Regions from separate parts of the Sphingomonas kaistensis genome, predicted to be linked through region 1. Evidence: predicted binding sites of a transcription regulator. Region 1 holds the regulator's gene; the other holds the start of a gene.

Region 1 (15,875 bases):
GGGACCGGCCGTTCGGAAAGCGCCGAGACCAGCGCCGCCGCCACCGCCAAATCGGCCGCCGGGTCCTGCAATTTGTACCCGCCCGCGACGTTCAGATAGACCTCCGCCGTCGCGAAGCTCACGCCGCAGCGCGCCTCCAGCACCGCCAGCAGCATCGCCAGGCGCGAGCTATCCCACCCGACCGCCGACCGCCGCGGGGTCGCCCCGCTCGCCAGCCGCACGGTCAGCGCCTGGATCTCGACCAGCACCGGGCGCGTGCCTTCGAGCGCGGGGAAGATTGCCGTTCCACTCACCGGATCGTCGCGGCGGGTGAGGAACAGGGCGCTCGGGTTCGGCACTTCGGCGAGGCCCGCGCCTTCCATCGCGAACACCCCGATCTCGTCGGTTCCCCCGAACCGGTTCTTGACCGCGCGCAGGATCCGATACTGATGACTGCGCTCGCCCTCGAAGCCCAATACCGCATCAACCATATGCTCGAGCACGCGCGGCCCCGCGATGCTGCCATCCTTGGTGACGTGCCCGACCAGGATCAGCGCCGTGCCGCGCTCCTTGGCAAAGCGGATCAGTTCCTGCGCGCTCGCCCGGACCTGGCTGACCGTGCCCGGCGCGCCCTCGATCAGGTCCGAATGCATGGTCTGAACGCTGTCGATCACCAGCAGCGCCGGATTTTCGCTTTGCAAAGTCGTCAGAATATCGCGCACGCTGGTGACGCTCGCCAGCTTGACCGGCGCCCCGCCCAGCCCCAGGCGAAGCGCGCGCAGGCGGACCTGGTCCACCGCTTCCTCGCCCGAGACATAGACCGCGCCCTTTCCCGCGCTCGCGACCGCCGCCGCGACCTGCAGCAGCAAGGTCGATTTGCCGATGCCGGGATCGCCCGCCAGCAGCATCGCCGATCCCGGCACGATTCCGCCGCCCACCGCCCGGTCGAATTCGGCGATCCCCGTCGACACCCGCACCGGAAGCGCGACTTCGGCGTCCAGCCCGACCAGCTCGATCGCCCGTCCGCCGGTCGACAGGTCATGCTTCTGGCTGAACACCGTCGGTGCCGCGCTCTCCTGCAACAGCGTGTTCCACTCGGCGCAATCGGGGCACTGCCCCTGCCAGCGGGAATGAACTGACCCACAGGCCTGGCAGACATATCGGGCTTTGAGCTTGGCCATCGGCAGCGACGTAAAGATCCCTTCGACGCGCGGCAACGGGAAGCGGGTTCATCCGTTAACCATCCGCAACTCAAATGGAGAATCTGAATGCCGTACGCCAAGGCCAAAGATGGCACGATGCTGTATTACAAAGATTGGGGCCAGGGCGATCCCGTCGTCCTGATGCACGGCTGGCCGCTGACCGGCGATACCTTCGACGATCTCGCGATCAAGCTGGTCGAAGCCGGCAAGCGCTGCATCATCCCCGACCGCCGCGGGTTCGGACGCTCGGACCAGCCGTGGAACGGCTATGACTACGATACCTTCGCCGACGACGTCGCGGCGATCCTCGAAGATGCCGGAATCAACCAGCCGGTCGCGCTGGTCGGCTTCTCGATGGGCGGCGGCGAAGTCGCGCGCTTCACCTCCAAGCAGGGCAAGAACCGCGTCAGCGCGGCGGTATTCGCCAGCTCGGTCGTGCCGCAGGTGGTGCAGAGCGACGATTGGCCCGACGGCGTGCCGCAGTCCAAGCTCGACGACATTACCAAGCAGATGACCGAAGACCGCGCGGGCTTCATGAAGACCTTCCTGCAGCAATTCTACGGCTGGGGCGTGCTTTCGCGTCCGGTCAGCGAAGCGGTGCTCGATTCGGGCTTCCAGCAGGCGATGATGGCCGGCGCCCGCCCGACCTATGCGGCGGCTGCCGCCTGGGCGAGCACCGATTTCCGTCCCGATCTGCAGGCCTTCGACGGCGTGCCGACGCTGATCCTGCATGGCACCAGCGACGCCAATGTTCCGATCGAAGGCACTGGCCGCAAGACCAAGGAGCTGATCCCGCATGCGACGCTGATCGAATATGACGGCAGCCCGCACGGCATCTTCGAAACCGACAAGGAGCGGTTCTGCAAGGACGTGACCGAGTTCCTGACCCGCGAAAGCCGTGGCACCAGCGCCGACACCAGCGCCAGCGCCATTCCGCTGAGCAACTAAACCAGAACCTCCCGCGCAGCCCCCTGGCTCAAGAAGGTCTGGGGGCTCGCGGTGAGGCCGTAAGCCCCGGCGCAGAAGATGGCGATCGCGTCGCCCACCTCTGCGCGCGGGAGCATCACCTCGTCAGCCAGCAGGTCGAGCGGGGTACACAGGCAGCCAACCACGCTGACCTCTTCTTCCGGTTCAGCGCCGAAGCGATGCGCCACCGCTACCGGATAATTGCGCCGCAGCAGCTGCCCGAAATTGCCGGACGCGGCGAGCATGTGATGAAGCCCGCCATCGACCACCAGAAAGGTCTTGCCCCGACTGACCTTCCGATCGATCACCCGGGTCAGATAGACCCCGCACTCCCCAACCAGCCAGCGGCCAAGCTCGATCACGAATTTAGTATCCCGCAAGATCACCGGCCGCGCCGACAGCGTCTCTGTGAGCGCCGCGCTTACAGCCCCAATGTCGAGTGGCTTGTCGCCAGCGAAATAGGGAATACCGAAACCACCACCCAGGTTCACCTCGGGCGGCGTCAGCCCGACCTCGGCCGCAATCTCGCCGGCCAAGGCGACCGTCGCCCGCTGCATCTCGATCACCGCCTCGGCCCTCAGCGATTGCGAGCCGGCATAGACATGCAGCCCGCGCCACTCGGCCCCGGCCTCGACGATCCGTCGCACCAGCGCAGGCACGCGATCGTGATCGACCCCGAACTGGCTCGCCAGCCCGCCCATTTTCATTCCCGAGCCCTTGAGCCCGAACGGCGGATTCACCCTCACTGCGAAGCGGTCCGACCCGCCATGCACGAAGCGGTCGAACTCACCCTCGCTCTCGAGATTGACGGTGAGGTCGCGCGCAGCCTGCAAATCGGGCTTAAAATCAGGCTTGCCCGGGCCGGCGAAGCTGACCGGTAGTGTCCAGCCAGCCACCTCGCGAACCAATTCGAGTTCCCGCCAGGAGGCGAGGTCGAACCCGTCGACCAGCGGCGCCAGCGCCTTGACCAGCGGCGCATAGGGATTGGCCTTGACCGCATAGTGCAAGGCGACCTCCGGCGGCATCGCTGCCCGAAAGCGCGCCGCCTGGGCTTTGACGATCGCCCGGTCGTAAGCAAACAGCGGCGTGCCGCCCTGCGCCGCGACCAAGTCCGGAGCGCGCCAGTCGCCGACCATGAGCGAGCCGTCATCGGACGCCCGAAAGCCTGCCGGAATCGGCCCCATCGCCTTCATCGCGACAGCTCCGCCGCCAATGCCCACCGATTGATCTTGCCGTTGGGCGAGAGCGGCAGGGCATCGACCCATCGCACCTCGCTCGGCCGCAGATGCGCGGGAAGCTCGGCGGCGAACCAGCGCTGCAAGCGTTCGTCAGCCCCCTCACCCTTCGCCACCGCGACCAGCACGATCCGCTGGCCCAGCCGCTCGTCCTTCGCCCCGAACGCCGCGCAATCTTCGATGGCGCCGCTGGCCATCGCCGCTTCCTCGATCTCGCTGGGGGACACACGGTGCCCCGACACCTTGATCATCGCATCGTCGCGGCCCCGGATCCGCAGCAGCCCGTCCGCGCCGACCACCGCCCGGTCCCCCGACCAGACCGCCCCATCGCGAAAGCGCTGCGCGGTGCGTGTCGGATCGTTCCAATAGCCTTGCGCCACCAATGGCCCGGCGTGGACCAGCTCGCCCTCTTCCCCGCACGCCGCCTCGCTCCCGTCCGCGCGGCGCACCGACAGCTCGGCGAAGGGAATGGCGGCACCCACCGCATCCGGCTTCTTGTCGACCAGCGCGGGATCGAGGCTGGCCGAGCGGAAGGCTTCGGTCAGGCCATACATCAGGTGCAACCGCGCCTCCGGAAACAGCGACCGCAGCCGCCGCACCAACGGTTCGGGCATATGCCCGCCAGAATTGGTCAAGGTGCGCAGGCTAGCCCCCGCCCCGCCCCAATCCTGCTCGGCCAGCTGCACCCACAAGGGCGGCACCCCGGCGAGCACCGTCGCCCCCGTCCGCTCGACCGCCCGCACCACATCGCGCGGCAGGAGATAGTCGAACGCGATCGCCTCGCCGCCAGCGCACCAGGTCGAGAAGAGCTGGTTCTGTCCATAATCGAAGGCCAGCGGCAGCACGCACAAGGTGCGATCGCTCGCCGACAGCCCGAGATAATGCGCTACGCTAACCGCGCCGAGCCACAGGTTGGCATGGCTCAGCATCACCCCCTTGGGCCGTCCGGTCGAGCCGGAGGTGTAGAGCAATGCCGCCAGATCGTCCGGCGCTGCAGAACCGGCGGGCAGCGCCCGGTCGCCCTCGACCCACTCCTCCAGCGCGACCACCAGCTCCGGCCGCGCTTCCAGCGTCCCCGCCCGCGCCCGATTGGCCACCAGCAGCCGCGTCCCGCTATCGGCAAGAATATGCTCGGCCTGCGCCCGCCGCAGCACCGGGTTGATCGGAACATGCACCAGCCCCGCCCGCGCGCAGGCCAGCGGTGCCACGCAGGCAAGCCGCGCCTTGCCCATCCATGTCGCGACCCGGTCGCCCGGCCGCATCCCCAGCGCCAGCAACCGATCCGCCATCCGCCCGACCGCCTCGTCCAGAGCCGCATAACTCAGCGTCGCACCGCCCACCGTCAGCGCGGGCGCGCCCCGCTCCCCGCGCAGGGTCAGATGATCGAGCGGAAAAGGCGTCGGGTCGGGGCTCATCGCCAGCGCGGAATGCCGCCTAACTTGCGCCTTGGCCAGCCCTCCCCTAGAGGCGCGCCACCATGGCCGCCCAGCCTCAGCCCCAGTCGGCGAACGTCGACACCGCGCTTCGCCAGCTTCTGGCCGAGACCCTTGGCCTCTCCGAGGCCCGCGTCGCCGCCTTCGACGACAACACCGAACTATTCGGCGCGCTGCCCGAATTCGATTCGATGGCGGTCGCCAATCTCCTCACCGGGATCGAGGAAACCTTCTCGGTCCTGATCGAGGACAGCGACGTCGAAGCGGAGGATTTCGCCAGCTTCGGCTCGCTCAAGGCCTTCGTGGAGCGGCTGGCCCCCTAAGCCCGGGCGATCACTCGGCCGCCTGCAACTCCGCAAATTCCTCGGCCGCCAGGAACCGCTCGGCATCGAGCGCCGCCATGCAGCCCGTTCCCGCCGCCGTCACCGCCTGACGATAGGTCTTGTCCATCACGTCGCCGCAGGCGAACACGCCCGGGATGTTGGTCCGGGTCGATCCCGTCTCCACCGCCAGATAGCCATCCTCGTCGAGGTCGAGCTGGCCGTCGAACAACTCGGTCGCCGGCTTGTGGCCGATCGCCACGAACGCACCGTCGACAGCGATCTCGCTCAGTTCACCAGTCACCCGGTTCTTGAGCCGAAGCCCGGTCAGCGCCTCGGGCTCGCCGCCCGACAGGAATTCATCGACTTCGCTGTTCCAGATCACCTTCACCGACTTGTGCGCAAATAGCCGGTCCTGAAGGATCTTTTCCGCGCGGAAGCTGTCGCGGCGGTGGATCAGGGTCACGTCGTCGCTATGGTTGGTGAGGTAGAGCGCTTCCTCGACCGCGGTATTGCCGCCGCCGATCACCGCCACCTTCTTCCCGCGATAAAAGAAGCCATCGCAGGTCGCGCAGGCGCTCGCGCCCTTGCCCTTCATCCGCTCCTCACTCGGCAAGCCGAGCCACTTGGCCTGAGCCCCGGTCGCGATCACCAGCGTCTCGGCGAGATAGGTCGTGCCACCGTCACCGTGCAACCGGAACGGGCGGCCATTCAGCTCGACCTTGTCGATATGATCCCACACCATCCGCGTGCCGACATGCTCGGCTTGCGCCTGCATCTCTTCCATCAGCCACGGGCCCTGCACCACGTCGCGGAAGCCGGGATAATTCTCGACATCGGTGGTCGTCGTCAGCTGGCCGCCGGGCTGGATGCCCTGAATGACGATCGGCTGCAGCCCGGCGCGGGCGGCATAGATCGCGGCGGTCAGGCCGGCCGGGCCCGAGCCCAGTACGATCAGGCGGCTGTGAATGGTCTCGCTCATGGCCGTCTACTTAGTGATCATGCTCGTGAGCGCCATGCCCCTCGGCGGCGGCCGGCGCCTGCGCCTCGGCCTTTTTCTCGCAGCAGGGCATCGGCTTGTCCTTGCAGCAATCCATCGGCTTGCCGTCCTTGGGGCAGCAGGGCCCCTCGTGCTTCATGCCTTCGTGATGGCCGGAATGGCCTTGGGCAGGAGCGGAAACAGGCGCGGGAGCGGCGGCCAGCGCAGCGGCGAGAATGAGGTGAATCATGCCCCGCCACTAGCAGGGGCCGCGCCCCTGCGAAAGCGGATCAGGGGCGGCCGATCGCGCGCAGGCCGACGCGAGCGCTCACTTGGCCAGCATCCACACCGCCATCGCCACCATCATCACATTCTCGGTCAGCGACACGAAGCCCAGGGGCACGTTGGACGACCCGCCGACGCAGGCGCATTTTAGCTCACGCTTGTCGACATACACCGCCTTGAACACCGACACCGCACCGATCCCGCCGATGACGAGCGCGATCGGCACCGACAGCCACATCGCCGCCCCCGACAGCATCAGCACGCCCGCCAGCCCCTCCAGCCATGGATACAGGCTCGCATAAGGCACCCACCGCCGCGCCAGCAGGTCGTAATTCAGGAACATGGAGGAGAATTTGGAGATGTCCTGCAGCTTCAGCAGCGCCAGCACACACATCGACAAGGCGATGAACCATTCGCCGGCCATCACCGTCAGCGGCGTGCCGAACATCGCGAAACTCAGTGCCAACGCCATCGCGGCGGTCATCCCGAACAGGGCGGCAACCGGGCGATAGCTGGTCTCGCCCGGTTCGGCGACGCGAAGCCCGAGGAACCGCCGCAGATCGTCGTGCCCGCCGATCCGCTGTCCATCGATGAACACCTGCGGGGTGGTCTTCACGCCCGTTTCGGCTTTGAAGGCGTCGGTCTCCTCGCGGGTGGTGAGATGCCGGTCCTCGACCTCGTAGCCGCGGCTTTTCAAGAGATGCAGCGCTTTCAGTCCGAACGGGCAGACATGCTCGGGCATGACCATCCGAACCAGCGTTGCGCGGCGTTTCGTCGAGGCGGGGGCGTTCATGCGCCTCATATAGTGTGCCCCGTCGTCCCGGCGAAGGCCGGGACCTCAGGCGGCAAAGGCGCCAGACCCCACAGGTCCCGGCCTCCGCCGGGACGACGCACCAATCAGACCAACCTGCTTTGCTTCACCGCCGCCGCAATGAAGCTTGCGAACAGGGGATGCGGGTCGAACGGGCGGCTCTTGTATTCGGGGTGGAACTGCACGCCCACGAACCACGGATGGTCCGGCCGCTCGACGATTTCGGGCAGGCGACCGTCGGGCGACATGCCACTGAACACGAGCCCGCTCTTCTCGAGATCGGCCTTGTAATGCGAATTGACCTCGTAACGATGGCGGTGCCGCTCGGTGATCTGGGTCTTGCCGTAGATCGCCGCGACATGGCTATTGCCGCCCAGCGTCGCGTCATACGCGCCAAGCCGCATCGTCCCGCCAAGGTCACCCCCGGCGCGGCGCTCCTGCAAGCCTTCTTCGCTCATCCATTCGGTGATCATGCCGACCACCGGCTCGGTCGTATCGCCGAACTCGGTCGAGGAAGCGCCCTCGACCCCCGCCGCCCGCGCGCCCTCGATGCAGGCCATCTGCATGCCGAGGCAGATGCCGAAAAACGGCACCTTGCGCTCCTTGGCAAAGCGGACGGACGCGATCTTGCCCTCGGTCCCACGCTCACCGAAGCCGCCGGGCACCAGGATCGCGTGCATCGGCTCCAGCTCGCTGATCGTGTCGCCATCGGGCTTCTCGAATAGCTCGGCGTCGACCCACTTGATGTTGACCTTGACCCGATTGGCGATGCCGCCGTGGACCAGCGCCTCGCGCAGCGATTTGTACGCATCCGGCAAGCCGACATATTTGCCGACCACGCCGATCGTCACCTCGCCTTCGGGGTGATCGACCGCGTCCATCACCTGCTCCCAGCGGCTGAGATCCGGGCGCGGGTCGGTCGGCAGCCCGAACGCCTTCAACACCTCGTCGTCGAGGCCTTCGCGGTGATATTGCAGCGGGACGTCGTAGATCGACCGCGCGTCGAGCGCCTGGATCACCGCGCTCTTGGGCACGTTGCAGAATTGCGCGATCTTGGCCCGCTCGGCCTCGGGAATCGGCATTTCGCAGCGGCACAACAGCACATCAGGCTGCACGCCAAGGCTCGCGATCTCGCGCACGCTGTGCTGGGTCGGCTTGGTCTTGAGCTCGCCCGCGACCTTGATCCACGGCACCAGCGTCGTGTGCACGCTGACCGTATTGCCCCGGCCAAGGTCGTTGCGCAGCTGCCGGATGGCTTCGATGAACGGCAGGCTCTCGATATCGCCGACCGTGCCGCCGATTTCGCAGATTACGAAATCGAGGTCGTCGGTATCGGCCAGCGCGAACTCCTTGATCGCGTTGGTGACGTGCGGGATGACCTGGACCGTCGCGCCCAGATAATCGCCGCGCCGTTCGCGGGCGATGATGTCGCGGTAGATGCGCCCGGTGGTGACATTGTCCGACTGCCGCGCCGACACACCGGTGAAGCGCTCGTAATGACCGAGGTCGAGATCGCTCTCCGCCCCGTCGTCGGTCACATAGACTTCGCCATGCTGATAGGGGCTCATCGTCCCCGGATCGACGTTCAGATAGGGGTCGAACTTGCGAATACGGCACTTGTAGCCGCGCGCCTGCAGACAGGCTGCAAGACTAGCCGAAAGAAGACCTTTGCCGAGGCTGGAGACCACGCCGCCGGTAACGAAAACAAACCGCGCCATGGGAGTCGAGCCTTAGGGATGAGAGTGGGGAGGAAGCAAGCGCAAAAACGTGTCCGTCGTCCCGGCGCAGGCCGGGACCTTAGGCGGAAAAGCACTTGATCGAACGAGGTCCCGGCCTTCGCCGGGACGACGCAATTCTTACTGAGCCAGCGGCACCGCGCCGTTGTCGGCCGGAGCCGGAACAGCCGGATTGGTGGCCGGCGCCGTACCCGGGGCCTGCTGCACCGGAGCCTGGATCGGGGCATTGGCGATCGCGGCATCGACCGACACGCCGTCGCTGCGCGTTCCGGCCAGCGCCGCCAGTGCGATGCACAGGATGATGAACGCCCCGCCCAGCCAGGCCGTCGCGCGGCTCAGGAAATCGGCCGCGCCGCGCGCGGTCATGAACCCCGCCGACGACCCGCCGACGCCCAGCCCGCCGCCCTCGGAGCGCTGCAGCAGGATGACGGTGCACAGCGCGATCGCAACGATCGCCTCGACAATAAGCAGGAAGGTGAACATGGGCGGCCACTTAGCGGCGCTGCTGCCAGACTTCAATGCGGCACGGAATCCACAGGCTCGTTCGTGCTGAGCGAAGTCGAAGCACGCTCGCGCGGGCGCTCTTTGACTTCGCTCAGGGCAAACGGAGAAAGGCTAAGCAGCCCCCGCCTCGACGATCGGCAGGAAGTCCGCGGCCTTGAGGCTCGCCCCCCCGACGAGCGCGCCGCCGACCTCCGGCACCGCGAAGATCTCGGCCGCATTGTCCGCCTTGACCGACCCGCCATACAGGATACGCACGGCCGCCCCCGCCTCGCCGTAAGCCGCGACCAGCCGCTGCCGGATGGCCGCGTGCATCGCTTCGATATCGCCGGTGCTCGCGACCTTGCCCGTGCCGATCGCCCAAATCGGCTCATACGCCACCGCCAGCCGAGCCGGATCGACCTCGCCCTGCGGCAACGACGCATCGACCTGCGCCGCCACGACCTCGATCTCGCGTCCGGCCTCGCGCACCTCGAGGCTTTCACCGACGCACAGGATCACCTGAAGCCCGGCGGCGAGCCCCGCCTCGGCCTTGGCCCGCACCGCGGCATCTTCTTCGCGATGGGCCTCGCGCCGCTCGCTGTGCCCGACGATCACCAGGCTCGCCCCGGCGTCGTGCAGCATCGCCGCCGAGATATCGCCGGTGTGCGCGCCCTTGTCGTTATGATGCATGTCCTGCGCCCCGATTGCGAAGCCCGGCACCGTGTCCGCCGCCCGGTGGATCAGCGTCGCCGGCACACACAAGGCGACATCCACCGCCCCGGCATATTTCTCGGCAAAGGTGGCCACCGCCTCGATCTCGGCCAGGCTGTCGGCCGTGCCATGCATCTTCCAATTGCCCGCGATCAGCTTGATCATGCCCGTTCCCGTTCAGTTTCGCTCAACCGCGCGCCTAGCAAGGCCGTCTGCTTGAAGGAAGGCGGCGCCGCCCCTAAAGCGCCGTGCAACCCGTTCCACAGGATCACAGCCGACCCATGAAGACCTTCCGCCGCCTGTCGAAGTCCAAAGTCGGGACCGGCATCCTTGTCCTGTTCCTGCTGCTGATCCTGGCGAGCTTCGCGATTGCGGACATTTCCAACCTCAGTCAGGGCGGCGGCTCCCTGCCGCAGAACACGCTGGCCAAGGTCGGCGATGCGGAACTGACTGCGGCGGATCTCGACACGGCCATGCAGCGCCGGCTGGCGCAGGTCCGCCAGCAGAACCCGCAGGCGACCTATGCCGATCTCGCCGGCGACTTCGACGCCATCGTCAACGCGCTGATCCAGGAACGCACCTTGTGGGCCTACGCCCGCAAGCATGGCTTCACCGTGTCCAAGAAGCTGGTTGACGCCGAGATCGTGAAGATCCCGGGCGTACGCGGGCTCGACGGCCGCTTCAGTGAACAAGCCTATCGCGCCTTTCTCGCGCAGGAGCGCCTGACCGACGCGCAGGTCCGCCGCGAGATTGAAACCAGCCTTCTCCAGCGCCTCATCATCACCCCCGTCGCCGCCAGCGTCCGCATCGCGCCGGGCATCGCGCGGCCCTATGCCGACGCCTCGCTCGAACAGCGCAGCGGCAGCCTCGCGCTGCTGCCCTTCGCGGCCTTCACCGGCGGCGCCGCACCGACCACGGCCGAGCTCCAGACCTTCTACCGCCAGAACGTCGCGCGCTACACGGTGCCCGAACGCCGCACCTTCCGCCTCGCCCGCATCACCAACGATCAGCTTGGCAATGTCGCCGCGACCGATGGGGAAATCGCGGCTTATTACCAGCAGAACCAGGCGACCTTCGGCGGGGCCGAGAAGCGCGTGATCAGCCGCGCGACCCTGCCCGACCAGGCGGCGGTCGCCGCCATCGCCCAGCGCGCCAAGGCTGGCGGAACTTTTGCCGCCGCCGCCGCGCCCGCCGGTTTCTCCGCCGCCGACGTCAGTGTCGGCCCGGTGACCCGCGCCGAACTCGTCACCCGCGCCGGTGAAGCCGTCGCCGCGCAGGTCTTCTCCGCGCCCGCCGGAACCGTGGTCGGCCCGGTCCAGTCCTCGACCGGCTTCGACGTGATCAAGGTCGAAAGCATCCAGACCGCCGCCGGCCGCAGCCTCGCCGATGCCCGCGCCGAAATCGCCGCCCAGCTGACCGCCGAAAAGCGCAAGAACGCCATCGCCGACCTTGTCGGCAAGATCGAGGACAGCCTCGCCGACGGCCGCACCTTCGAAGAGGTCGCGACTGCGAACCGGCTGCCGGTGCTCGTCACCCCCGCGCTGACCCGCGCCGGTGCTGCCTTCGACCAGCCCGACTTCAAGCTTCCGCCCGAATATGCCGCCGTTCCGGGCGCCAGCTTCGACATCGGCGCGGATGACGAGCCGGTGGTCGAACCGCTCCCCAACGACGGCGGCTATGTGCTGGTCGACGTCGCCGAAGTGATCCCCGCCGCCCCGGCCCCGCTGGCCCGCATCCAGGACCAGGTCCGCACCGACTTCATCGCCAAGCGCGCGCAGGACCGCGCCAATGCGGCCGCATCCGCCATCCTCCAGCAGGTCGCCCAGGGCCGCTCGCTGGCCGAAGCGGTCGCGGCCGCCGGTGTCTCCGGGGTCAAGCCCCCCGAAGCGGTCGAGCTGCGCCGCGGCGCTCTCGCCCAGTTTGCGCAACAGGGCCAGGACGTCCCCCCGCCGCTTCGCATCCTGTTCACCCTTGCGCCGGGCAAGGCGCAGCGCGCCGCGGGCCCCTCGGGCATTTACCTCGTCAAACTCGACCGGGTGGTGCCGGGCAACGCCGCCTCCAACCCGCAGCTGATCGCCGGTGAAGTCACCAACCTCCAGCGCAGCGCGGGCGAGGAACTGGCGCTGCAATGGCTCGCCGCCGCGCAGAAGGAGCTTGGGGTCTCCCGTAATGAGGACGCGATCCGCGCCGCCCGCAGCCGCATCCTCGGCGGCGGCGCCCAAGCGGAGTAATGGGGCGCCGGAGTGACGTGCACCTCCTTGTCGTCGACAATCACGACAGCTTCACCTTCACGCTGGTCGACTACCTTCGCCAGCTAGGAGCGACCGTGACGGTGGCGCAGGCCGACACGCTCACCGTCACGCAAGCGCTCGCCCACGACGGCCCGCTGCTGATCAGCCCCGGTCCCGGCCACCCCGCCGACGCCGGCATCTCGGTCGCGCTCGCCGCCGCTTGCATCGAGACCGCAAAGCCCCTGCTCGGCGTCTGCCTCGGCCACCAAGCGATCGCACTCGCCGCCGGCGCAGCGATTGCCCGGGCCGAGCCGATGCACGGCAAGACCGACCGCATCACGCACGACGGCAGCGGTTTGTTCGAGGGCCTCCCCTCTCCGCTCACCATGGCCCGCTATCACAGCCTCGTGGCGAACGACGTGCCCGACAGCCTCCACGTGACCGCCCACGGCAGTGACGGCACCGTCCAGGCCCTCGCCCACCGTACCGCCCCTCTTCACGGCATCCAGTTCCACCCCGAAAGCATCGCCAGCGAGCACGGCCTTGCGCTTCTGGCGAACTTCCTGCGCCTCGCTCACGCCCCCGCTTGACACCCCCGCATCCGTTCCTTACTCGTTCCCCGTCTGTTCACTACAGGGCCTCGTGAACCATGCTCACCGTCAAACAACGCGAACTGCTCACCTACATCGACCAGCAGCTCAAGGCGTCGGGCATCAGCCCCAGTTTCGACGAAATGCGTGAAGCGCTCGACCTCAAGAGCAAGTCGGGGGTCCACCGCCTGATCTCCGCGCTCGAAGAACGCCAGTTCATCCGCCGCCTCCCCAACCGCGCCCGCGCGCTGGAAGTGGTGCGCCTGCCCGACACCCAAGGGTCGGCCCCCGCCCCGACCGCCGCGCCGCAGCCGCGCGCCGTGGTTCCCGCCAACGATACCATCGACCTGCCGCTCGCCGGCTGTATCGCCGCCGGCACCCCGATCGAGGCGCTGCAGGGCCAGGACAGCTTTCCCGTCCCCGCCGCCCTGCTCGGCCCGGGCGAACATTATGCGCTGGAAGTGTCGGGGGACTCGATGGTCGACGAGGGCATCCTCGATGGCGACTATGTCCTGATCCGCAAGTCCGACACCGCGCGCGAGGGGGAGATCATCGTCGCCCTGATCGACGACGCCGAAGCCACGCTCAAGACCTTCCGCCGCGAAGGCCAGATGGTCCGCCTCGACCCCGCCAACCGCGCCCACGAACCGCAGCGCTACGACCCGCGCCGGGTCAAGATCCAGGGCAAGCTCGCCGGCCTCATCCGCCGTTACCATTAAGCCGTCGTCCCGGCGCAGGCCGGGACCTCAGTCCTAACGCGCTGGCCTCATCGGTTTCCTTTCGCCGATCTGCCTCAATCCGCCGCTGACCGGCGGAACGCCTTCCCACCGTGCCGCTTTATTCCTGCGTACCCATTTCGCAGGAGGACACCAGCCATGGCCTACGACCGCTTTTCCGACGACAATTCCCAGGATCGCGCCCTCGACGACCGCTACGACCGCGACCGTGATCGCTCGCGCAGCTGGGGTCGCGGCTTCTTCCGCGGCGGCCGCGACGACCGCGGCCCGTCCGACCGCTACCGTGACGATCGCGACACCCTCGACAGCCGCCGCGACAACACGCGCATCGCCCGCGACGACGACCACCGCGCCCGCCGCGGCATCCCTTACGACGAAACCCCCGACCTCATCGCCTCGAGCAAGGTCGAAGGCACCCCCGTCTACGGCCGCGACGACCGCCGACTCGGCACCGTCAAGGCACTGATGATCGACAAGGTCCGCGGCCAGGTCCGCTATGCCGTCCTCAGCCATGCCACCGGCTTCCTCGGCCTCGACGAGGAAGTGGTCCCCGTCCGCTGGGAAGAACTGCGCTATGACGAACGCCGCGGCGGCTATCGCGTCGACTTCACGTCCGACGACGTCGCCTACACCATCGAAAACCGCCGCCGCGACCGCGAGCACGGCCGCGATCTCGACCGCGCCGGCCGCGTCCGCCGCTAAGCCCCCCACCTTGCCCACCCCGCCAGCCCCGCTAGGGTCGGCGGGGCCGGGCCAGGGGGTGGGTGTGACCAGCAAGCTATTCTACGGCGACAATTCGAACGTCCTGCGCACGCAAATCGCGGACGCCGAGATCTTCCAGGGCAAGAAACCTGGTTTCCCGTTTGGCGACCCCGCCAGCGTCAGGCGAGCCAAACGCAAAGATGTAAAAGCTCAGATCGATTAAGGATTTGATCTAAGGCTGTAGGCCAATACGAACCACACCGACCCGCCTTGCCCTGAGCGGCCCTCGTTCCCATTTCGCCCTATCGCCAGCGCCTTGCGCTTGCTTCCAGAACGAAAACGGAACAAACCTCCTCCATGCTGACTCACATCACCGTCAAGGGCGCGCGCGAACATAATCTCAAAGGCGTGGACGTCTCGATCCCGCGCGACCAGTTGACGGTGATCACCGGCCTCTCCGGCTCGGGCAAATCCTCGCTCGCCTTCGACACCATCTATGCCGAGGGACAGCGCCGCTACGTCGAGAGCCTGTCGGCCTATGCCCGTCAGTTCCTCGAGATGATGCAGAAGCCGGATGTCGAGCATATCGACGGCCTCTCGCCCGCCATCTCGATCGAACAGAAGACCACCAGCCGCAACCCTCGCTCGACGGTCGCCACCGTGACCGAGATCTACGATTACATGCGCCTGCTGTGGGCGCGCGTCGGTATCCCTTATTCGCCCGCCACCGGGCTTCCGATCCAGGCCCAGCAAATCTCGCAAATGGTCGACCGGGTGATGGCCTTGCCCGAAGGCAGCCGCCACTACCTGCTCGCCCCTGTCGTCCGCGGCCGCAAGGGCGAGTATCGCAAGGAACTGCTCGAATGGCAGCGCGCCGGCTTCACCCGCGTTCGCGTCGACGGCACCTTTTACGAGATCGACGAGGCGCCCGCCCTCGACAAGAAGTACAAGCATGACATCGAGGTGGTGGTCGACCGCATCGTGGTGCGCGACGGCATCCAGACCCGCCTCGCCGACAGCTTTGAGACCGCGTTGAAGCTCGCCGACGGCCTCGCTTATCTCGACCCCGCCGACCCCGCTTCCGAGCCTGCGGGCACCGAGCGCACCGGCGTCGCCGAAGTGCTGGAAAAGGCCGCGACCCGCGCTGTCCTCGCCACCAACGCGCCCCCGGGCCGCATCTGTTTCTCCGAAAAATTCGCCTGCCCCGTCTCCGGCTTCACCATCGCCGAGATCGAGCCGCGCCTCTTCTCCTTCAACGCACCGCAAGGCGCCTGCCCGGCCTGCGACGGCCTTGGCGAGCGAATGGAGTTCGACGAGGACCTCGTCGTCCCCAACCACGACCTCAGCCTCGCCAAGGGCGCGGTCGTGCCGTGGGCCAAGAGCAACCCGCCCTCACCCTACTACATGCAGGTGCTCGGCAGCCTGGCGAAGCATTACGGCTTCGACCTCCAGACCCCGTGGAAGGACCTCGATCC
Region 2 (15,875 bases), 1.2 Mb from region 1:
TGTCGGCGGCGGCTCGCCCGGTAGGCGCCCGGTCAGGAAGCGACTGTAATTCTCGATCCCCGCGCAGCTGCCAGTCGCCGCGATCATCTCGAGGTCGAAGTTGGTCCGCTGCTCGAGCCGCTGCGCCTCGAGATAGCGGCCTTCCGCGTTCAGCTCCTTCAGCCGCTCTTCCAGCTCATGCCGGATCGCGCCCGCCGCCTGCTTCATCGTCGGCCCGGGCGTCACATAGTGGCTGTTGGCGTAGATCTTGATCGACGGCAGGCTGCCGACCTTCTTGCCGGTCAGCGGGTCGAATTCGACGATGTCCTCGATCTCGTCCCCGAAGAAAGAAATCCGCCACGCGCTGTCCTCATAGTGCGACGGAAACACCTCGAGGCTGTCGCCGCGCACCCGAAAATTGCCGCGCGCGAAAGCCGCGTCGTTGCGCTTGTACTGCAGCGCGACCAGCTTGCGGATGGTCTCGCGCTGATCGACCAGCTCCCCCTTCTTCAGGCTGAAGGTCATCGCCGAATAAGTCTCGACCGAGCCGATACCGTAGAGGCAGCTGACCGAGGCGACGATGATCACGTCGTCGCGCTCCAGCAGCGACCGGGTCGCCGAGTGGCGCATCCGGTCGATCGCCTCGTTCACGCTCGACTCCTTTTCGATGTAGGTGTCGGACCGCGGGACATAGGCTTCGGGCTGGTAATAATCGTAGTAGCTGACGAAATATTCGACCGCATTCTCCGGGAAGAAGCTCTTGAACTCCCCGTACAGCTGCGCCGCCAGGATCTTGTTGGGCGCCAGCACCAGCGCGGGACGCTGGGTGTGCTGGATGATCTGCGCCATGGTGTAGGTCTTGCCCGACCCGGTGACGCCGAGCAGCACCTGGCTTTTCTCCTGGCCCTCGCGAATGCCCTCGACCAGTTCGCGGATCGCGGTCGGCTGGTCGCCGGCGGGCTCGTAATCGCTCGTGAGCTTGAAGGGCCGTCCGCCCTCCGCCTTGTCGGGTCGGGCCGGCCGGTGAGGCACGAACTCGGCGCCGGTTTCGGGCTCGGCAAGGTTCGTGCGGATCTTGATTTCCATGCGAGAACATATGGGGGCTGCGCGCGCTGGTCGCAATCGACCGCGACCCGATTGTCGGACGCACGCGGCGGTGCAAAGCTGCGCCGCGAGGGAGACTCGATTCCATGAGCAAGGCCTGGCTTTCGAACAACGCAATCACGCTGGCCGGAGCGGCGGCCGTGCTGTGCGGCCTGCTGTTCCTGAGCCTGACCGGCGCGCCGCCGCGGCTGCTGCTGATCAACCTCGTCGCTTTAAGCGCCGGCATCGCGCTGCTGGCTATCGCGCGACTGCTTCCCGTGCCGAGCCTGCGGCCGCTGCTGCTGCTCGGCGCGGCCGCTGCAACGCTCGCGACCGCCCTGTTCGGCGTCACGGCGGAAGGCGCGGCGCGGTGGGTAATGGTCGGCGGCCTATCGCTTCAGCCAAGCCTGATCCTGCTGCCCGCCCTGCTCCTCGCGCACGTCACACGGCCCGACCGCTGGAGCAGCCTCGCCATCGCTCTCGCCGCCCTGGCAATGGCGCTGCAACCCGACCGCTCGCTCGCCGCCGCCATCGCGCTCGTCACCCTGACCGACGCCGCCTGCCGCCGCACCCCAACCGCCTGGCTCACCACGGCCGCGCCGCTGCTGGCGTTCGCCGTGACCGCCATCCGGCCTGACGATCTGCCGGCCGTCGCTCACGTCGACCAGATCCTGTGGACCTCCGTCGTCGACCAGCCGCTGGCCGCGCTCGCTATCTGGACGGGCACCCTGCTGCTGTTCGTGCCCGCGCTCGTGCTGTGGCGGCGCGGCCTTGTAACGGAGGCCGCCGGCTTCACCACGCTGTGGGCCTGCCTCGTCGCTGCCGCGATGCTGCACAACTACCCGACCCCGCTGGTCGGCTATGGCGCAAGCAGCATTCTCGGCTACCTGCTCGTCGCGCTGACGCTGCCGCTCGGACGACAAAGTGCCGATCCCCAGACCAACCCGTCAGTCGCCGCCTTCGACGACACGTTGGGCATCTGGCGGGTCGCCGCCACGGTTCGCTGACATGGCCGAGAACAAGACCAAGCCGACCGGCGCCGACGTCACCGCCTTTCTCGACGCGATCGATCACCCGACCCGGCGCGAAGACGGCCACACCCTTCGCGCCCTGTTCGAACGCATCTCGGGTGAGCCCGCTACCTTATGGGGCCCCTCGATCATCGGCTTCGGCACTCACCACTACCGCACCGACGCCGGCCGCGGAGGTGATACGCCGCGCATCGCCTTCTCCTTACGCAAGGCGAGCCTCGTCCTCTATCTCCACCACTACGACGGCTACGACACCGACCTCGCCCGTCTCGGCAAGCACAAGACGGGCAAAGGCTGCCTGTACGTCACCAAACTCGCCGACGTGGACGCCGCCGCCCTCGAAAACCTCGTCCGCAAGGCATGGGATCGGGCGGGCACCTGAGCATCTCGGTCGGCGTCAGCAATTTGGCAACCGAACGCGGTTAATACCGTATCCGTGCTACAGTCTCCTGTCATTGCTGCGTCGCCTTTGGTCGGCACTCCGGCCTGGCGAAATGCGCTGCGTTGGCGGCAATGGTGCTTTCTCGCATTGCTCGCCGCCGGACTGTTTCTCTTCTCGGATGGGCTCACGGCGCCGCTTGCGCTGAAAGACGAGTCCCGTAATGCCAACAACGCGCTGGACATGACGCTGACGGGGTTCAGCCTTGTCACTACCTATGATTTCCGGCCCGATCTCTGGAATACCAAGCCGCCGCTGGTGATCTGGCTGATGAGCGGCAGCCTGCGCCTCTTCGGCTTTCACGAATGGGCGCTTCGCCTCCCTTCGGCGTTGGCCGCCATCGGCACACTCGGCCTGTGCTTGTGGTTCGTGCGAAAAGTCACCGGCTCGCGCGGCTTGTCGGTCGGCGCAGCGATTCTGCTGTTGCTGAGCCCCGGTTTCTTCGGAGAACACGGCGCCCGGACCGCAGATTTCGACGCCGTCCTGCTGTTCTTCGTCACCGGCGGCCTTCAGTTCCTTTATCTTGCCAGCCTTCGAAGACGGCCCGGCTGGCCGCCGCTCATCGCTGCTGGCGGCATGATTGGGCTCGGCGCCCTCGCCAAGAGTATCGCCGCCTTTATTCCAGTGGTGGGAGTGCTCCTGTTCCTCCTGCTCGGTCGCCGGCTCACGTCCGTGCTCGCGAACTGGCAACGCTACCTATTGACCGGCCTCGCTTCGATTCTTCCCTTGCTGGCCTTCTACGCAGCCCGCGAAGCCGCCGGTCCAGGCTATCTCGACGCGGTCATCTTCAATGACCTCGCGGGCCGCTACAGTCGCTCGCTAATCCCCGAAACCAGCCCGCTCTTCTATCTCGAGCATCTGTCCAAAGGATGGTTCTTCACGGGCCCCCTCCTGCTCATCCTTCCCATCGGTCTTCGGGGGTTGGGCAATCGCGAAAAGACGCTGGCGCTGTACGCGGGATGCATCGTGTTTGCGGCGCTGGCAATCTACAGCGCGGCCGCGACCCGCGCGATGCAATATGCGCTTCCCCTGTTCCCGTGGTTGGCCATCCTCAGCGCGATTAGCCTGAAGCGCCTGATCGGGATCTTCGCCGTCGATCGATGGAAAGCCGGCAAGCGGCTCGTCCCCGTGGCCCTGATAATCGGCTTAAGCCTGCTCGGCGCGCAGCTCACCGCCCGCGCCTTGTGGTGGCGTTACGAGATGTTTCCGGCGCGCCAGTCGGGGCCGCAAGCTTCCTATGGTCACCTTTTCGCCACCCTGGCGGCACGTGGGCTCACGCACGTCGCCATCGTCGATCCGGGCTTCCAGCGCGAACAGGAACAGGGCTATTCCCCGCTGCTCCGTTGGCACCGCCTCGTGTGGGCGACCTGCGGCCTTCACACGACAGAGCTGCGGACGACCCCGGCATTCTCGGCGACGTTGATCGCCAGCTGCGAACCCTCCGTCTACGAGACATGGCAGCCATCAAGCGTCGAACGCATAGGTCTGTGCGCTGTCAGGAACCCGCAACCAGGTTGAAATCTTTGTTCGATTGATGGACGAACGCATTTGCTGCTGGCTCTGCAACCGCCCGCTCGGGGCCCGGGTCGAGCAGCATCATCCGGTGCCGAAATCACGCGGCGGGCGGGAGACGCGGCCGGTGCATCCGATCTGCCACCGCGCGCTGCACGCCACCTTTTCCAACAAGGAACTGGCGAAAGCCGGAGACGACCCGGCCGCGCTCAGCGCGCCAATCCCGACCTCGCCCGCTTTCTCGCCTGGATCGCCGGCAAGCCCGCCGACTTTCACGCCCCAACCAGGCGGCGCAAGGGCGCCTAGGCTTCGGCCGCGCCGAAATCCGATGTCATGCGACGCTCGTCGGCCTGATGCGCGCGGTTGTTCAGCGCCTGACGCACCCGGTCGAGCAATTCGGACCGGCGATAAGGCTTGCCGAGCACGTCCTTGTGCGACCGGTCAGGTCCCGCGATCACCAGCTCCTCGTTATAGCCCGTGGTCAGCAGGATGCCGATGTCGGAGTCCTTCTCGCGCACCTTTTCGGCCAGCTTCAGCCCGTTGATTCCGCCCGGCATGACAAGGTCGGTGAACAACAGGTCGAACGTCCCGGGCTCGGCCTTTTCGAAGATGCGCAGCGCGATCTCGCCGCTTTCGGCAGTGGTCACGCGATAACCGGCCGCGCCAAGGATTTCGACCGCCAATTCCAGCACTTCGGCGCTATCCTCGACCACCAGGATATGCTCGGCCTCGGCCGAACGGGTCCTGGCCTGCGGCACCTCATGGTGAAGGGGCCGCTCGCCATTTTCCTGTTCTTCCTCGCGCGTCACCGGGAACAGGAAGCGCATGGTCGCGCCCTCGCCCGGTTTGCTCTCGATTTCGAGCCGGCCGCGCGACTGCTGCACGAACCCCGACGCCATGGCGAGGCCAAGACCGGTGCCCTTGCCCTGCGTCTTGGTGGTGAAGAAAGGTTCGGTCGCGCGCTCGATCACTTCGGGCGTCATGCCCTCGCCCTCGTCCTTGACCTCCAGCGCGACATAATCGCCCTCGGGCAACTGCCGCGCGGCGCTGTCGCCGTTCAAATGGATCTGGCTGGTCGATAGCGTGACCAGACCGCCGCCCGGCATCGCGTCGCGGGCGTTCATGAGGACGTTGAGCAGCGCCATTTCGAGCTGCTCGCCGTCCACCATAACCCGCGGCAGGCGGCGGCGCAGATTGAGCTGAAGTTGGACCTGGCTGCCGAGCGAGCTTTCGATCACGTCGACGAAATTGCCGACCAGATGGCTGAGGTCGGTCGGCTTGGGGCTGAGCCGGGTCTTGCGGGCGAACGCCAGCAACTGCCTCGTCAGCTTGGCACCGCGATCGGCGGCCGAGCGGGCATTGTCGATATATCGCTTGGCGCGGTCGCCATCGACACAGGATCCCAGCAGCTCGAGATTGCCGTTCACCACCTGCAACAGATTGTTGAAATCGTGGGCAAGGCCGGCAGTCAGCTGGCCGATCGATTCCATCTTCTGCGCCTGACGGTAGCTTTGCTCCGAATTACGGCGGCGGGTGACGTCGAGCTGACTTGCGAATTGATAGGCAAGCTTGCCCTGCTGGTCGAACACCGGGCCGATGAACACCGCATTCCAGAACGGCGTGCCGTCGCGCTTGTAGTTGAGGATCTCAAGCGCGATCGACCCGCCGGTGTTGACGCTTTCGCGCAGCGCCGCGACCGCCTCGCGATCGGTGTTCGCGCCCTGTAGAAAGCGGCAATTGCGGCCGAGCACTTCGCTTTCTTCGTATCCGGTGAGGTCGAGAAACGCCTTGTTGGCGAAGACGATCGGATTGTCGGGCTGATTGGGATCGGTCAGGATCATCGGCATCCGCGTCATCTCGATCGCGGCGAAGAATACGTTGCCGCGTTCGTCGAGACCAGGATGGCTGATGACGCTTTCGCGCCAGTGATTCATTCCACGGCTGTTGCCAAAGGTCTCGTCGCCATCGGGGCTGTCGAGCTTTCCTTCGGCCGGACGGCCACGGCTCTGCCCACCGCCCTCGACATCGTTTGCAGCCGCCGGATCGCCCTCGGTCTGCCGAATCTCTTCATTCACTAGGCTTGCACTCGTTTGATTGGTTTTGAAGCCATACCGATTGGGGCCATTATGGCCAGACTCCTGCGGCCCGGTGAGAGTTCCGCAAGCGGTTGCGTCCCACTCCGGCGCAGCTAAGCTGGCGGTTCATACCTGCGGGGGAGATCATCACATGCGTTCATTCGTCCTGTTCGGCGTCTTTTTGCTTGGCGCGTGCAGCCAGGAAGCTGCCAAGGAAGCGCCCAAGGCCGCGCCCGCCACTCTTCCGGCCGGCACCTACGAAGTGAAGGCGACGGTGAAATCCCTGGACTCTACCGATAAGACCCCGCTGCCGACCTTCGCCAAGGTCGGCGATGTCATTACCACGCAAGGGTGCGTCGGGGCCGACGGCCTCCCCGCCCCCGAACTGCTCGCCGCCAAGGGCGATCAGTGCACGCTGACCGATCCTTATGTCCGCTCTGGCCGGATGAACGTAACGCTGGACTGCAATCGCTCGGGCCAGGGCAACGTCAATGCCATTTTGGACGGCAAATATGACGGCGAAGGCTTCACCGGCACGCTGACCGCCAATAGCAGCTTCTCGGGTCCGGGTGACTACAAGCTGGTCGAGGACATCGTCGCCCGGAAGGTCTCCGACCAGTGCACCGCCGCCCCGGCCGCGGGCGCCGCGCCCAAGGCGTGAACTGACAAAACGGGGCGGCGGATCGATCCCGCCGCCTCGCTATCGTCAGACCCGATCGAAGAAATCCACTTGGCCCGTGTCGAGATCGTAATAAGCCCCCACCACCATCAGCTTATCGCCGCGCATCGGGTCGGCCAGCAAGGGGTCGGTCGATTGCCGCAGTCTGCGCACCACGTGGCGGACGTTCTGGTGAATGGCATGATCGACCAGGTCGCCACCTGCTCGAAGCGTAGCCCTTGCGTCCACCACGGCCGGAAGGATCGGCTGCACCATGCGGCTCAGCGACGGGGGTAGCTGGGCATTGTCGGTGACCAGCTTGGTCGCCGCATCCACCGCGCCGCACCGTTCATGGCCGAGAACCACGATCAGCGGCACACCCAGGGCGGCGACCGAATAGGCCAGCGAGCCATAGCCCGCATCGTCGACGTAATTACCGGCGGTGCGGACGATGAACAATTCGCCAAGGCCCACCCCGAACAGGTGCTCGGGCCCGACCCGGCTGTCCGCGCACCCGACCAGCGCCGCGAACGGCCCCTGCCCCGCTGCCAGCGCCAGGCGGCGGCGAGTGGAGATATCGCTCTTGTTGTCCTGGTCGGTGACGAAGCGGCGGTTGCCTTCGAGCAGTCGGGCCAGCGCCTGCGCGGGCGACAGGCTGGTCTTGGCAGGCGCACCCGGCGCGGTTGGCGCGGCGGCAGCGACGCCACTGCCGCCGGTGAGGGCAGCCGCTCCCGCCGCGCTGGCCGCCATCCCCATCCCGAGCAGGGTGCGGCGATCAGTTTCAAGGAACTTAGTCATGCTTTTCTTGCTCCGTGGTTGAGAAGTTTCAGACGGCCTTGCCGTCGGTCAACTCGTCGATGTGCCGCTTAGCGGCCTGCGGCCCTTCGTCGGCCGGCCACGCCGGCTCGGGCTCGCCCTTGGTCTTGTAGAGCGAGTAGAAGACCCCGCCCGCAATCAGCGCGGCGGTCACGCCGAGGCTCAGCAGCGGCGGGAACTTGTCCCCGCCGAGCACGAAGTCGGCGATGAAGATCTTCGAGCCGATGAACACCAGCACCAGCGCGAGGGCGTACTTCAGATAATGGAAGCGGTGCACCATCGCCGCCAGCGCGAAATAGAGCGCGCGAAGGCCCAGGATCGCCATGATGTTCGAGGTGTAGACGATGAAGGTATCGGTTGTGATCGCGAACACCGCCGGCACGCTGTCGACTGCGAACACCAGGTCGGCGAGGTTGATGACCACCAGCGCCAGGAACAAAGGCGTCGCCGCGCGGACCATCTTGCCGGTCTTCTCGTCCGGCAACTCGACGAAGAACTTTTCGTCGTGCAGCTCCTTGGTCACCCGCATGTGGCGGCCGATCCAGCGGATCACCGGATTTCCCTCGATATCCATCGGCTTGTCGCCGGCGAACAGCATCTTGATGCCGGTGAACACCAGGAACGCCGCGAAAATGTAGAGCACCCAATAATAGGACTGCACCACCGCCGCGCCGAGCCCGATCATGATGCCGCGCAGCACGATCACGCCGATGATGCCCCACAGCAAAGCGCGATACTGATATTTCGCCGGAATCGCGAAATAGGTGAAGATCAGGCTGATCACGAAGACGTTGTCGATCGACAGCGCCTTCTCGATGAAGAAGGCGGTGTAATAAGCAATCGTCAGCTCGGTACCCGCCGCCTCGCCCAGTGCCGCGGTCTTCTGGAAATAGACCCAGACGCCGAACAGCAGCGCGATCGAGATATAGAAGGCGGAAAGCTTCAGGCTCTCGCCGATGCCCATTTCCTTGTCTTCCTTGTGCAGGAAGCCAAGGTCGAAGGCGGTCAGGCCGGCGACGATGCCGACGAACGCCAGCCAGAACCACACGGGGGTTCCAAGCCAGACGGTGAACAGGAATTCCATCAGGAGCGGCTCCTAAGCGAGGGGAGCCGCGCCGGGCGGCTCAAAGGTTGAGGGTGAGGTTCAAGGTGGGGGCGTGGCCGACCCGGTCGGGCGCATTCTTGCGGATGCTCTGCTGGCGGGTGTAGCCGACCCCCAGGTCGACCTTGCCGAGGCTCCGCTCGAACCCGACAAAGGTGCGCAGGCCGGTGATCCCGGTGTCCCCGCCGCGGCTGGTCGCGCGCAGCGTCAGGAAGCCTTCGGCGCTGCCGGCAAGCTTCCACCCGCCCTTCTCGTCCGTCAGCGGGATCGCATAGCCAAGCCGCTGGCGAACCCGCCACCCGGTCTTGTCGGCATCGTCGATGAAGCGCTGCTCGATCCGCGTGCGGCCCTTGAGCCCGAACGAGCCGACATCGTAGCTCGCCTGCTGGATCAGCCGGGTTTCCTTCGTGCTGCCTTCCTTGCTGCGATGCAGGCCTACGCTCGCTTTCACGGAGCCGAACTCCTGGCCGAGCCACAGGCGATAGGTCTGGTTGTCGCCGGTCGGATTGCTGCTGCCCCGCGCCCGTTGCTGGGTCTGGAACTGGACAAAGGTGCCGCCCTCGAGCTCCTTGGAGATCGTGCCCTCGAACCAGCCTTCGAGATAATTGTCCTCGGCCAGCGCCGGGCTCGACAGGCTGACGGCAAGCGCCGCGCCAAGCAAACGATAGGTCATGGTTGCTGCATCCCCGGAAAGCGCGCCCCGCCGGCGCGTCTGACCGCGCCTTTGTTACCATGATTTTGCACTTTGATGACAGCGGGCGAGCGGCGGCGGATGCAGGCGGCCGCGCACGCTTCCTCGACGGGTCGGCCATGATGCGATCCTCCTCGTGATCGACAGATGACGGTCGATCGGAGCATCCGCCGCGGGACGGGCCATGGGGACGATGGAGAGATTCGCGCCGGGCCAGTCACATCGGAGGTGTCCGATGCGGTCCGACATCACGCTCCTGACCTGCCACGGGGGCAGGCAGGGGGCGCCAGAGGGGCCCGGTCCGCGAAGGCCAGATACGGCGGCGATCCGCCTTTTTCAAGGTTGCGCGGCAGGGACCATGGCCGGGGTCGCCGCCGCAACGTGGCAGCTACTTCGGCGCGGACGCCGGATCCCACCTCGCCCACAGCCGGTCCGCCACGGCGGCAAGATCGACTTGGTGACCCGCGCCCGGCAGCCGCACCAGTTGGGCCCGTCCCCCGCCCGCTGCCGCCAGCCGCTCGCCCGCCGCGAACGGGACAATCTCGTCGCGGTCGCCGTGAAGCAGCAGGACTGGCGCACGCACCCGGCCGAGCGCGGCCACATTGTCGAACCGGTCGGGAAGCAGTCCGCGGGCCACCGGAGGGGCCATGTCGGCCAGCCGCGCGAAGGTGCCGAGCGTCGCCACTCCGCCAACCTGGTGCCGCCCCGCCATCTCGAGCGCGACCGCTCCGCCAAGGCTGTGCCCGAACACGAACAGCGGTTGCCCGCCCGACAGCCTGCGCGCTTCCGCCATCCACGCCTCGCCATCGCGCAGCAGCCCTTGCTCGGACGGCTTGCCGCCATTCCCGCCATAGCCGCGGTAGGAAGCGACCAGCACGCCGTGCCCGCCGGCCCGCAACGGCTCGGCCCGCGCGGCCCCGACGAGCTGGTTGAACCCGTTGCCATGGAAATAGACCACGAGCGGCCGTCCCGGCCGGGCGGGCCAATAATAGCCGCCGAGGCGAAGCCCATCGGCAGTGACCGCCGCCACCGGCTGCGGCATTTCACCCTTGAACCGGACCGGGGTCGCGGCAATCGGCACCGGCTGGTAGATCCGCTTCCTGATCGTCCCCGTACAACCGGCAAGCAGCGCGGCTGCAACCGTGATTGCCATCAACCCGCCACGTCGACCCATACCCAGCCTCACGCCCCCGTTCGCCGAAGCACAGTGCCTCGGACCGACGGCGATTATGTGGTCTGGCCGCCACGTTATCCACCGCAAATAGCAATCGTCCTGCATTTTCCCGCTTGCGCCTCGCCCCGGCTCAAGACACAAGATGTTGTAGCGGACTTGGGGTTTCGACGCACAAACTTGTGGTTGACGCTGGGGATAACTACATTCCCGGTGAGGGGAGAAGGCGTCCCTGTGGAAAGCGGGGACAACCGTTCGGACCCACTCCAGGCCCTAGCGAATCGCGGGCGATCGGCGTATCCGTCGTTCGTGAACGAAACGGGAACACAGCGCGATCGATTCGGATCGCCAGGAGGAATAAGCATGGACTTCTCGAGCGGCAGCGAGGTCGGCAGCACCGACACCCTCACCCCGGCGGTGGCGGCCAAGAAGGACAGCAAGACGGTCGACGCGCGCCGCTTCTCGGTGACTACCGACACGTCGCGTGATGCGCTCCTCACCGACTTCGGCAAGGAAACGCTGAACGACCGCTATCTCCTCCCCGGGGAAGGCTACCAGGACCTGTTCGCCCGCGTCGCCTCGGCCTATGCCGACGACGAGGCCCACGCCCAGCGCGTCTACGACTATATCTCGCGCCTGTGGTTCATGCCGGCGACCCCCGTGCTGTCCAACGGCGGCACCGGCCGTGGCCTGCCGATCAGCTGCTACCTGAACAGCGTGTCCGACAGCCTCAACGGCATCGTCGACACCTGGAACGAGAATGTCTGGCTCGCTTCCAAGGGCGGCGGCATCGGCACCTATTGGGGCAACGTTCGCGGCATCGGTGAGCCGGTCGGCCTCAACGGCAAGACCAGCGGCATCATTCCGTTCGTCCGCGTCATGGATTCGCTGACCCTTGCCATCAGCCAGGGCTCGCTGCGCCGCGGTTCGGCCGCCTGCTATCTCGACGTCTCGCACCCCGAGATCGAAGAGTTCCTCGAAATCCGCAAGCCGTCGGGCGACTTCAATCGCAAGGCGCTGAACCTCCACCACGGCGTGCTGATCACCGACGAGTTCATGGAATGCGTCCGTGAAGGCAGCGAGTTCACGCTGCGCAGCCCCAAGGACCAGTCCGAACGCGGCAAGGTCGACGCCCGCTCGCTGTTCCAGAAGCTGGTCGAAACCCGCCTCGCGACGGGCGAGCCCTACATCATCTTCATCGACCAGGTGAACCGGTCGATGCCCAAGCATCACCGCGACCTCGGGCTCAAGGTGTCGACCTCGAACCTGTGCTCGGAAATCACCCTTCCGACTGGCAAGGACCACCTTGGCGCCGACCGCACCGCGGTCTGCTGCCTGTCGTCGCTCAACCTCGAGACGTGGGACCAGTGGAACGGCGATAAGCAGTTCATCGAGGACGTCATGCGTTTCCTCGACAACGTCCTGACCGACTATATCGACCGCGCGCCGGACGAGATGGCGCGGGCCAAGTATAGCGCCGAGCGCGAACGCTCGGTCGGCCTCGGCGTGATGGGTTTCCACTCCTTCCTCCAGGCCCGCGGCCTGCCGTTCGAGGGGGCGATGGCCAAGAGCTGGAACCTCAAGATCTTCAAGCACATCAAGGCGCAGGTCGACGAAGCCTCGCTCCACCTCGCGACCGAGCGCGGGCCGTGCCCCGACGCGGCCGACATGGGCGTGATGGAGCGCTTCAGCTGCAAGATGGCGATCGCGCCGACCGCGTCGATCTCGATCATCTGCGGCGGCACCTCGGCCTGCATCGAGCCGATCCCGGCCAACGTCTACACCCACAAGACGCTGTCGGGCTCCTTCTCGATCCGCAATCCGTATCTGGAAAAGCTGCTGATCGAGAAGTCGAAGAATTCGGACGCGGTGTGGAATTCGATCCTCGAGCAGGGCGGCAGCGTCGCTCACCTCGACTTCCTGACCGATGACGAAAAGGCGACCTACAAGACCAGCTTCGAGATCGACCAGCGCTGGCTGATCGAGCTTGCTGCCGATCGCACGCCGTACATCGACCAGGCCACCTCGCTGAACCTGTTCATCCCGGCCGACGTCGACAAGTGGGACCTGATGATGCTCCACTTCCGCGCCTGGGAACTCGGCATCAAGTCGCTCTATTACCTACGCTCGAAGTCGGTGCAGCGCGCCGGGTTCGCCGGCGGGGTCGAAGCCGACAACACCGCCGAAGCCCCCAAGTACGAACTCGCCGCCAGCACCGACTACGACGAATGCTTGGCCTGTCAGTGATCCGATAGCCCTCCCCCGTCGGCGGGGGAGGGGGGCGCCGCTACCCAAGTGATCCCGACCACGCGCTGAACCGGGAGGACAGCTTAAGCCATGCTCAAGATCGTCATTCTCATCGCGCTTGCTGCCGCCGTCTATCTGGTCCTCCGCGGTCGCGGGCGGAGGCTGCCGTGAACATCCTGTTCCTGGTCCTCGGCGGCCTCAGCGCGCTGCTCGGCCTCCTCACCCTGATCGCCGCGCTACGCGGCCGGGTCGGCGAAAGCCGCAAGTCCACCGCCCAGCTCATCGCCGGCATGATGCTGCTCGCCTTCGGGCTGGTGCTCGGCGGCTTCGCGATCGCCTATGCAACGACGGAGCCCTATCCCGAGTTCGCCAACGAAACGGGGGCGGCATGAGCTTCCTCCGCTCAGCCGCCCCCGCATGCGTATCGATGCCGCGCCCTCAGCGGGCCGGCGATGCGACGCGCTTATTCCTCGATAAAGGTCTGCGCGTTGGCGGCGGTCGCCGACAGGCGGACCTGGTCGCCCTCGACTTCGGCGACGAGGCCGGTCGAGATGAAATGGTGATGCCCGGCATGCGCGCCCTCGGCACCCTCGATCTCGGCGCCGCTGTCCTTCTTGGTCAGCTTGATCCGGTCGCCTTCGACCTTGTCGACCGTGCCGACATGAACGCCGTCGGCGCCGATGACTTCCATATGCTCGCGAATCTGGCTGGTGTCGGTCATGCGAATGCTCCTGTCTTGGGGGATGAACTGACCGCTGAACGCCCGTCCTCAAGTTTCGATGCACAACCGTTCCGGTCGCGCGAAGGGCCTGCCCATGCGTAAGTGGCATCGCTGGCTGAGCGTACTGTTCGGCGCCCTCATCCTGTTCATCGCGGTTACCGGACTGATGAGCCATGTCGCCGCGCTGGTCGCCGACGGGCAGCCCGCCCCGGTCGCCGCCGCGCCGGCCGGGTTCGTCTGCCCCGAGACCATGACCTGCCGCCCCAAGCCCGCGCCCGACGGCGCCCGCGCGTGGGTCGGGTTCCTGCACCATCTCCACTCGGGCGAAGAGTTCGGACCAGTCGGCACCGCGTTGGCCATGCTGTCCGGCACCGCGCTCATTTTCTTCGCTTTTTCAGGGCTTTGGCTGTATATCCAGATGTTCCGCGGACGCGCCGGCTCGCCCAAGCGCGGCGGCAGGTTCTTCTGGTGACCCGGCCCTTGCCCACCCACTTTCGTTTCACATCATCCGGGAGGTAAATCGATGCCCCTTCTCCAAGCCAACAAGGCCTACAAGCCCTTCGAATATCCCTGGGCGTTCGAATTCTGGAAGCGCCAGCAGCAGATCCACTGGATGCCCGAAGAAGTGCCGCTGGGCGAAGACTGCCGCGACTGGGCGCAGAAGCTCACCCCGCACGAGCGTAACCTGCTGACCCAGATCTTCCGCTTCTTCACACAGGCCGACGTCGAGGTGCAGGACTGCTACCACGACAAATACGGCTCGGTGTTCAAGCCGACCGAGATCAAGATGATGCTGACCGCGTTCAGCAACATGGAAACGGTACACATCGCGGCGTATTCGCACCTGCTCGACACGATCGGCATGCCCGAAAGCGAATATAGCGCCTTCCTCCAGTACAAGGAGATGAAGGACAAGCACGACTATCTCAACACCTTCGGGGTAGACACCGACGCCGACATTGCCAAGACGCTCGCCATGTTCGGCGCCTTTACCGAAGGGCTGCAGCTGTTCGCCTCTTTCGCGATGCTGATGAACTTCCCGCGCTTCAACAAGATGAAGGGCATGGGCCAGATCGTCAGCTGGTCGGTCCGCGACGAAAGCCTCCACTGCGAGGGCATCATCAAGCTGTTCCACGCCTTCGTGAAAGAGCGCGACTGCCTGACCGCGGACGTCAAGGATTCGATCATCGACCAGTGTCAGAAGACCGTCCGCCTCGAGGACGCGTTCATCGACCTCGCGTTCGAGCAAGGCCCGGTCGAGGGCATGACCGCCAAGTCGATCAAGAAATACGTCCGCTACATCGCCGACTGGCGCCTCGGGCAACTCGGGTTCCAGCCGATCTACATGGTCGACGAGCACCCCCTCCCCTGGCTCGCCCCGCTGCTGAACGGCGTCGAGCACGCCAACTTCTTCGAGCAGCGCGCGACGGAGTATTCGAAGGCCGCGACCAAGGGCGACTGGAACAGCGTGTGGGATAATTTCGACCGCCGGCAGAAGGCTAAGGTCGCGAATGATGCGCCGGCGGCGGAAGCTGAGGGCGGGTTGTTCGATAGCGCGACGGTGGCGGCGGAGTAACCAGCGTGAAGAAAGTTGCTTTCCTTCAGCCCGATCCTGAACAGATTAGGCATCAAATCAGGGGAATTCTCGATAGCTATAGTCATGATTGGGACTTGCTTGCTGAGCTTGCGCAGAATGCGGTCGACGCGATCGCGCGGGAGCGTCCGGTCAAAGGTCATGTCTCGCTGACAGTTGATGCGCCGAACCGGGAGATTTCGATAAGCGATAACGGCACCGGCATCGATCCTGCCGCGCTCGGTCGGCTCCTTGGCCCGTTCGGGTCAGACAAGATGCGAGATCCGGCCCAGATTGGTCAGAAGGGCGTCGGGCTGACTTTTGTCATCTTCAGCTCAAGTCGCTTTGAAATCGTAACTCATCACGAGGGTGGCTCAAGCAAGGCCGTGGTGACTGGCGCTCGTTCGTGGGTCGATTTGGAAGATGATCAGGAACTACTTGTCGAAGTTGAAGACCTTCAGCCAAGCGCAAAAGGTATCACGATCCGAATGAAGGTGGCGGACGAGAGTCACCCTTTGTGCACCTTGAGCCACGCAGAACTCGAATATCTAATCAGGACACGCACTGCCCTCGGCAACACGGCCCATATCTGGGGTGGATCGGCGAACTGCGATCTCGCTCTTACCCATACGAACCTCTCCGGCGAGTTACGATCTGTAGAGATTGAATGTGAGTATATGCTACCAACTTCTGGGTTGGCGCCACATGACTCGATAAGCATCCCTGACTTTCAGACGTGGCTTTCTGAGAAGGACAGGGAAGACGTTGAGAAACGAC

What was found. The regulator LexA, encoded in region 1, represses DNA repair genes until DNA is damaged. The targets are predictions, from matches to a motif close to GTTCCNCNCTTGTTCT.
Region 2: a site for LexA is predicted at 10,868-10,883, ahead of V6R86_RS02290 (ribonucleoside-diphosphate reductase subunit alpha). Genes of this name have one in related genera too.

Annotation. Positions count from the first base shown of each region.
Region 1 is NZ_CP145607.1:1,686,959-1,702,833, reverse strand. Features, by position in the region: gene radA (DNA repair protein RadA) at 1-1,160, opposite strand, end outside; gene V6R86_RS08325 (alpha/beta hydrolase) at 1,278-2,129, shown strand; gene V6R86_RS08320 (pyridoxal-dependent decarboxylase, exosortase A system-associated) at 2,126-3,340, opposite strand; gene V6R86_RS08315 (AMP-binding protein) at 3,337-4,797, opposite strand; gene V6R86_RS08310 (acyl carrier protein) at 4,860-5,138, shown strand; gene trxB (thioredoxin-disulfide reductase) at 5,149-6,117, opposite strand; gene V6R86_RS08300 (hypothetical protein) at 6,128-6,364, opposite strand; gene V6R86_RS08295 (MauE/DoxX family redox-associated membrane protein) at 6,443-7,192, opposite strand; gene V6R86_RS08290 (CTP synthase) at 7,297-8,928, opposite strand; gene secG (preprotein translocase subunit SecG) at 9,067-9,429, opposite strand; gene tpiA (triose-phosphate isomerase) at 9,562-10,305, opposite strand; gene V6R86_RS08275 (peptidylprolyl isomerase) at 10,422-12,371, shown strand; gene V6R86_RS08270 (aminodeoxychorismate/anthranilate synthase component II) at 12,389-12,961, shown strand; gene lexA (transcriptional repressor LexA) at 13,021-13,680, shown strand; gene V6R86_RS08260 (PRC-barrel domain-containing protein) at 13,837-14,400, shown strand; gene V6R86_RS08255 (hypothetical protein) at 14,465-14,623, shown strand; gene uvrA (excinuclease ABC subunit UvrA) at 14,758-15,875, shown strand, end outside.
Region 2 is NZ_CP145607.1:492,524-508,398, forward strand. Features, by position in the region: gene uvrB (excinuclease ABC subunit UvrB) at 1-1,065, opposite strand, end outside; gene V6R86_RS02240 (hypothetical protein) at 1,170-2,069, shown strand; gene V6R86_RS02245 (DUF1801 domain-containing protein) at 2,071-2,475, shown strand; gene V6R86_RS02250 (ArnT family glycosyltransferase) at 2,530-4,050, shown strand; partial or broken gene V6R86_RS02255 (HNH endonuclease) at 4,067-4,350, shown strand; gene V6R86_RS02260 (histidine kinase famiy protein) at 4,347-6,119, opposite strand; gene V6R86_RS02265 (DUF3617 domain-containing protein) at 6,271-6,780, shown strand; gene V6R86_RS02270 (carbonic anhydrase) at 6,826-7,575, opposite strand; gene V6R86_RS02275 (TerC family protein) at 7,604-8,677, opposite strand; gene V6R86_RS02280 (DUF2490 domain-containing protein) at 8,718-9,368, opposite strand; gene V6R86_RS02285 (alpha/beta hydrolase) at 9,775-10,539, opposite strand; gene V6R86_RS02290 (ribonucleoside-diphosphate reductase subunit alpha) at 10,921-12,804, shown strand; gene V6R86_RS02295 (hypothetical protein) at 12,972-13,196, shown strand; gene V6R86_RS02300 (DUF2171 domain-containing protein) at 13,268-13,525, opposite strand; gene V6R86_RS02305 (PepSY domain-containing protein) at 13,620-13,997, shown strand; gene V6R86_RS02310 (ribonucleotide-diphosphate reductase subunit beta) at 14,049-15,101, shown strand; gene V6R86_RS02315 (ATP-binding protein) at 15,107-15,875, shown strand, end outside.